DNA from 2 places in the Dehalobacter sp. genome. Region 1 is predicted to be linked to the other one. Evidence: a T-box and tRNA genes for the amino acid it is inferred to sense, from the RefSeq annotation. Region 1 holds a T-box; the other holds one or more tRNA genes.

Region 1 (3,218 bases):
AACACCCTGTTCGCTCCACTCCAGATCCCGTTCAGGCGGGGCAGCAAACAGAATGAACATTCTGGCCGTGTCTGCACCATATTTGCTGATGATCTCCTCAGGGCTGACGACATTTCCTTTGGATTTGGACATCTTGGAACCGTCCATGCAGACCATTCCCTGGGTAAGCAGATTTGCAAACGGCTCATCCACCTGGAGGTAGCCAAAATCTCTCAGGGCTTTAGTAAAAAAGCGTGAATAGAGCAGATGCAGGATCGCATGCTCAACACCGCCGACATACTGGTCGACGTTCATCCATTTGGCCGCGTTTTTCTCGTCAAAAGCCTTATCCGGATTCCGCGGGTCACAATACCTCAGATAGTACCACGAAGAGCACATGAAGGTGTCCATCGTATCGGTTTCTCTTCTGGCAGGGCCTCCGCACTTCGTACAAGTTGTCTGCACAAAGCTCTGGGAAGTGGTCAGCGGATTCTCACCGGCCTTGAACACGACATCATCGGGCAGCATCACCGGCAGCTGATCATCCGGCACAGGCACAACGCCGCACGTATCACAGTAAATCATCGGAATTGGCGCACCCCAATAGCGCTGACGGGAAATCAGCCAGTCCCTAAGGCGGTAATTGATTCTACGCTCACCAAGCTGCAGCTTTTCCAGTTTGGCAGCCATCTTGCCCCAGGCCGTCCGGTTATCCAGTCCGTCAAAATCAAGGGAGTTGACCATGGTCCCGTCTTCAATATAAGCTTCTTTCATCGGCATATCTTTATCTGCAGCGGAAACTTTAGGATCAAGAATGACTCTCGCAATCGGCAGACCGTACTTCCCGGCAAAGGCAAAATCTCTTTCATCATGTCCCGGGACCCCCATAACAGCCCCGGTTCCATATTCGAGAAGAACGTAATTGGCAATCCAGATCGGGATCCTTTCTCCGCTTAATGGGTTGATGCAGTAGTGTCCGATAAACATCCCTTCTTTTTCTGCTTCCGATGAGGTTCTCGCAATTTCGTTCAAACCTTTCATCTTCTCGATAAAAGTGAGCACGCCTTGTTCATACTGTGTTCCTTTGACGAGCTGTGTAACCAGCGGATGTTCGGGGGCAAGAACCACATAGCTCACGCCAAAAATCGTATCGACTCTGGTTGTGAATACAGTGATCATATCTGTGGTGCCTTCAATTTTAAAATTGGCTTCGGCCCCTTCAGAGCGGCCAATCCAGTTGCGCTGCATGGTTTTTACTTTTTCCGGCCAGCCGGTGAGCTTATCAAGGTCGTTTAAGAGCTGTTCCGAATAATCCGTAATCTTGAAAAACCATTGTTCAAGATCTTTTTTGGTAACAGGTGTGTCGCAACGCTCGCAGGCACCGTCCACGACCTGTTCGTTAGCCAACACTGTCGCGCAGGACGGGCACCAGTTTACAGCGGCTTTCTTCTTATAGACCAAACCATGTTGATAGAACTGATTAAAAATCCATTGCGTCCAGTGGTAATACTCGGGGTGGCAGGTTGCAACTTCTCTATCCCAATCGTAAGAAATACCCATTTCCTGAAGCTGTCGCTTCATGTTCGCAATATTTTTCCAGGTCCACTCTGCCGGCGGTGTCTGATGCTTGATCGCGGCGTTTTCAGCGGGAAGGCCGAAGGCATCCCAGCCAATCGGGTGCAGCACATCATAGCCCTGCATCCTTTTGAAGCGGGCAATCACATCAACGATCGAATAATTGCGGACATGTCCCATATGTAAGTTTCCAGATGGGTATGGAAACATGGCAAGTGCATAGAACTTTTCTTTACCGCTATTCTCCTCAGTTTTTCCTGCTTTGTTCTCCAGCCAGGCTTTCTGCCATTTTGACTCAATCTCGTTGAATAAATATCTTTCCTGCATAGATCCGACCTCCAAAGTTCTTTCCAACAGAACAGCCTTTAGTTGTCCTGCCTTATGTTTCAAATGTTCATTCTTCTGGTAGATATTACTAGTCCAAAAATAGATAAAAACCCCCATCCCCAAGGGACGAGAGTTTGCTCCCGCGGTACCACCCTAATTCTGTGCGCTTAAAGATTATAACGGTTCTCACCGGCATCCGTTGCTGCCCGGACACTGCTCAGGAACGAGTTCCCCGCCTGGTGAAAACGGCTCACACCAACCGCCGTCTCTCTGATCCATCCCTTTCAGGTACTGCTTTCCTTCAAAGCGTAAAAATATTAGATTGGATATCCAAATTAAAATCTAATTATATAATACGACTTCCCGGGCATCGCCCCACAGTCTTTCCAGACTATAAAACTCTCTGGTATCTGGTGTCATAATATGTATAACCAGATCACCACAGTCGATCAGCACCCACTGAGCTTCAGGAAGCCCTTCTATCCTTAAAACCGGAATCCCGACCTCGGGCAATTTTTCTGCAAGGTACTCGATAATTGCTTTGGTCTGAGTCGTGCTGTTTCCCGTGGCAATCATAAAATAATCTGCAATGACGGATATTCCCTTTAAGTCAAGGGTCAGAATATTTCCGCCTCTTTTATCGTCAATAAAGTCAACTACTTTCTGCAGCTGGTCATGACTTATTTCCAAATTCTAACCTCCTTTAGACGCTTTTCCATTTTTCAAATCTTCATACGTCAGAATTGTCAGCGGATGAATCGGTTTATTGTTCTCCTTCAGATAGTACAAGGTATGCTCCACACAAGCCAGTGTACCTGTCTTAAGGTCATGATACAACTTCTGGCGAAGCTTGTCTACACCGGGGAAATTCCTCCCGGGTTCCGTGAGATCGACACTGTAGATCAACATTTCCAGAGGGGACATCCCCGGTCTCCCCAAGGTATGATTCGCAACCGCATTCAGGACATCCTCGTTTTTTATCGCGTAAAGAATCTGCAGCATATAAGCTGCGACTCTTCCGTGAATGACCTGGGGAATTTCCATATCTTCCGGATAAAGAATAAGGTTCCATTCCCGGGCTTTTTTCAGCTGCTCCAAATAAGTGTACTCCTTAGCCAGGTCATGGGTAAGGGCAGCTAAGCCCGCATCTCCCTCTTTTACACCGAACCTCGGGGCAAGTTCCACGGCCAGAGCCTCTACCCCAAGCGTGTGCTGAAATCTTTCCAGCGAAAGTTTTTGTGAGGCTAAAGTTCTGAAATATTCCAGCCGGTCGTTCACAACGTTCAACCTCTCTTATTTTACCGCTCCTTGCCATCCATGGGCGTCATACAAGAATA
Region 2 (3,218 bases), on a different contig from region 1:
GAAGCCAGGAGCAGCGGCATTGAGATTCTGCCGCCCGATGTCCAGTACAGTTACCGGGATTTTACCATAGAACACGGAGCGATACGTTTCGGGCTCGAGGCGATCCGCAATGTCGGGACACAGGTGGTTGACAGGATCATCGCCGAAAGAGCTAACGGCCCGTTTGCGTCGTTTTATGACTTTATTGTACGCATGGATGCTAAAGTTCTAAACAAACGAACCCTTGAAAGTCTGATTAAGGCCGGCGCGTTTCAGTCACTGTGCAGCCGCGCTCAGGCTATGAAAGTCCTGGATCAGGCCCTGGAGCTGGCCCAGAACCGGCAAAAGGACAACGAATCCGGCCAGATGTCTTTGTTTGATCTCGACCAGGACCTCGATGAAGGGTTGCGTATGCCTGAAATACCGGAATTCAGCGAGAGCGAGATCCTAAAGATGGAGAGGGAGTATATCGGTATTTATCTCACAGCCCATCCGCTTTATTCCGTGAATGACCTATTAAGGAAAATCACGAGTTCAGAAATTGCGGCCTGTCTCGAAAGTGCGGAAGAAAAAAAGGTCATTCTGGGTGGGATAATAAATTCTTATCGGCAAACAATAACGAAAAAAGGGGAAATGATGGCTACCTTCTTACTGGAGGATCTGACCGGAACGATTGAGGTTCTGGTATTCCCCAGATTGTTTCCGGAAGTTGTCAGGATGGACAACGACCATATTGTGGTTGTTCACGGTCGTTATTATGTGAATGAAGATGAAAAGAAAATATTTGCTGAAAAAGTTCTGCCGATCGAGGAATGCAGCGTCAAACCGGATAAATTGTTTCTGAAGATTCCAAGCAATCAGGATACGGAACTGACCGATAAGATCCTGGCAATCCTTGGGGCATTTCGCGGAACGCATCCTGTCTATTTCTTTTGCCAGGATAATAAGAAGACCTTTGAGATAAGTCCAAATTATTTTGTCAGGCCATCTGAAGAGCTTGACAGGGCGCTTATTGCGCTTTTGGGAAATGATCAGGTAAGATGGCAATAAAAATTTGTTGGAAGAGGCAGGATATTGTTACTTTGGGGCGAATCCCATAAATAGATTTTATGACGCTGAGATATTTTCTGAACTGAAGGAGATTTTTTGTGCGAACTGCGATATACCCGGGGACATTCGATCCAGTAACCAATGGGCACCTTGATATCCTGCATAGAGCTATTTACCTTTTTGACCGTGTCATTGTGGCGGTAGCTTCCGAAAGTAACAAACAGACGCTTTTTTCATTGGAAGAAAGGCAGGAACTGTTGAGATGCGAAACCAGCGATATGAAAAATGTTGAAGTCAAGTCTTTTGGCGGTCTGACTGTGGATTTTGCGCGTGAATGCGGAGCTGTTGCGCTGATCAGAGGCTTGCGGGCCATGACGGATTTCGAATACGAATTTCAGCTGGCTTTGATGAATAAAAAGCTGGCTCCCGACATCGAGACCGTCTTTTTAATGACAAAAAGCGAGTATTCGTTCATCAGTTCCAGCTCGATCAAATCGGCGGCAAGTCTGAAAGGAGATGTTTCAGGATTAGTTCCGCCAAATGTGGAGAAAGCAATGATTCAAAAGTATAATAAGATGGTCTAAATGCTTATTGGAGGATAGAATATGTGGACAGTCATTTATATAGCACCAAATAAAGCAGTCGCTGAAAAATATCAAAAAGCATTTGCAGACGAAGGTATTTTAGTCCAGCTAAAAGCAGTAGGTTCCCAAGAATCCGTCGACGTAAGCGTCGAAATACTCGTGCCGGAGTCGGAGGCTGAGGAAGCCAACGAGATCCTGACCGGTATTATGCGTTCATAATCCAAGTTGTCTTTATCGGAGTAAAAAATAATATGAAAATGGCCGTAAAAAAAGTGGCAATGTACTTGCGTTTTTGACGCTGATATTATAAAATAGCAAAAGTAAGGCGTGCCGAAGTGGCGGAATTGGCAGACGCGTCGGTCTCAAAAACCGATATCTGTGAGGATGTGCCGGTTCGACCCCGGCCTTCGGCACCATGAAATTTAAAGGCTTTTGGGCCTTTTTATTTTTTGCCCAAATGTATTGAAATTTATATTTGTACAGATTTTTTTAGGCAGATAACACAAGAAGAGGGCGATATTATTTCATCCTCTTCTTTGCATTATTATTTGGACTTTTGATCATCCCTATTTAGATGGAAAATCAGTGTAAAAGAAGGATTTTAGTATATGACTGTAAAATATATGCTAAATTAGCAAAAGATTCTTGTTAATGTATAAAACAAGGTATATAGGAGGAAAATCATGGATTTTATTGATGAATTGATATGAGGGGAAACGAACAAAGGCAACTGTTGATAAATTTAAGGAAATAGTAAAAAAATCATACAACCAATTTCTAAATGAGATAGTTAATGATCGGCTAAAAGCTGCGATGGGTGATTCAGAAAAGGTTGAACAAGAACCACAGGAGGCAGCAACTACTGTACAGAAGGATCAGGAATTAAAAAATAAAATAGAGACAACACAAGAAGAGTTAGAATATTATTATGCAGTAAAAAGTGTTTTGAATCCGGCAGTTAATTCATCAAGGATATTCTTTAGAGATACCGAATCATATTTTGGTATTCTATTGGATGATAATAAACTAAAGTGGATATGTAGATTAGGCTTAAATGCACAGCAGAAATATTTATACATTCCTGATGAGAATAAACACCCGATTCGAATTCAAATATCGGACGTTGATGATATCTATAACTATCAAACACAGCTGATAGAATCAGTAAAAAGATACCTATCGTAAGAGTATATATAGGAAGAGCATGATCAATCATGCTCAGATTACTGACGAACCCCATGATTAAAAATTAATGGGGTTCGTTTTTGTTTTATTTAAGCATACGAAAGAATATTCTTGTCAGAATAAAGTAAACACATTTAAAAGGCTCAGATTTTATTTCATGAGCCTTTACTATTTGTATAAATTAACATATATCATACATAATAGAATAATGTATTAAAGAAAAGTTTAATTAATTTGCTTGTATATATATGGAAAGTAGGTTAAAATAAATGTACAAGAAATATCGATTAGAACGGAGGGGAAGAGAGGTGGCGAGTGCAAAAACAGCAGTTCTTAATACGACAAAAAAATCTGGAAGATTTGATATTCTACGCGAATCACTATCTTTGTCCCTTGATAGAAAAACTGCAAGAGCTATAC

What was found. A T-box is a leader RNA that pairs with one kind of tRNA and senses whether it is charged. The one in region 1 lies ahead of leuS (leucine--tRNA ligase), so its partner is inferred to be a tRNA-Leu.
Region 2: it has a tRNA-Leu gene. The T-box ahead of leuS (leucine--tRNA ligase) is inferred to sense a tRNA for this amino acid. The anticodon was not compared.

What each region holds. Positions count from the first base shown of each region.
Region 1 covers NZ_JAPDHR010000041.1:34,359-37,576, forward strand. Annotated here, with positions in the region: gene leuS (leucine--tRNA ligase) at 1-1,881, opposite strand, end outside; T-box leader at 2,001-2,195, opposite strand; gene rsfS (ribosome silencing factor) at 2,224-2,571, opposite strand; gene yqeK (bis(5'-nucleosyl)-tetraphosphatase (symmetrical) YqeK) at 2,575-3,159, opposite strand.
Region 2 covers NZ_JAPDHR010000035.1:18,158-21,375, reverse strand. Annotated here, with positions in the region: gene OKX56_RS10070 (DNA polymerase III subunit alpha) at 1-1,029, shown strand, start outside; gene coaD (pantetheine-phosphate adenylyltransferase) at 1,128-1,613, shown strand; gene OKX56_RS10060 (putative signal transducing protein) at 1,635-1,832, shown strand; tRNA gene OKX56_RS10055 (tRNA-Leu) at 1,943-2,029, shown strand; gene OKX56_RS10050 (hypothetical protein) at 2,427-2,798, shown strand; gene OKX56_RS10045 (hypothetical protein) at 3,107-3,218, shown strand, end outside.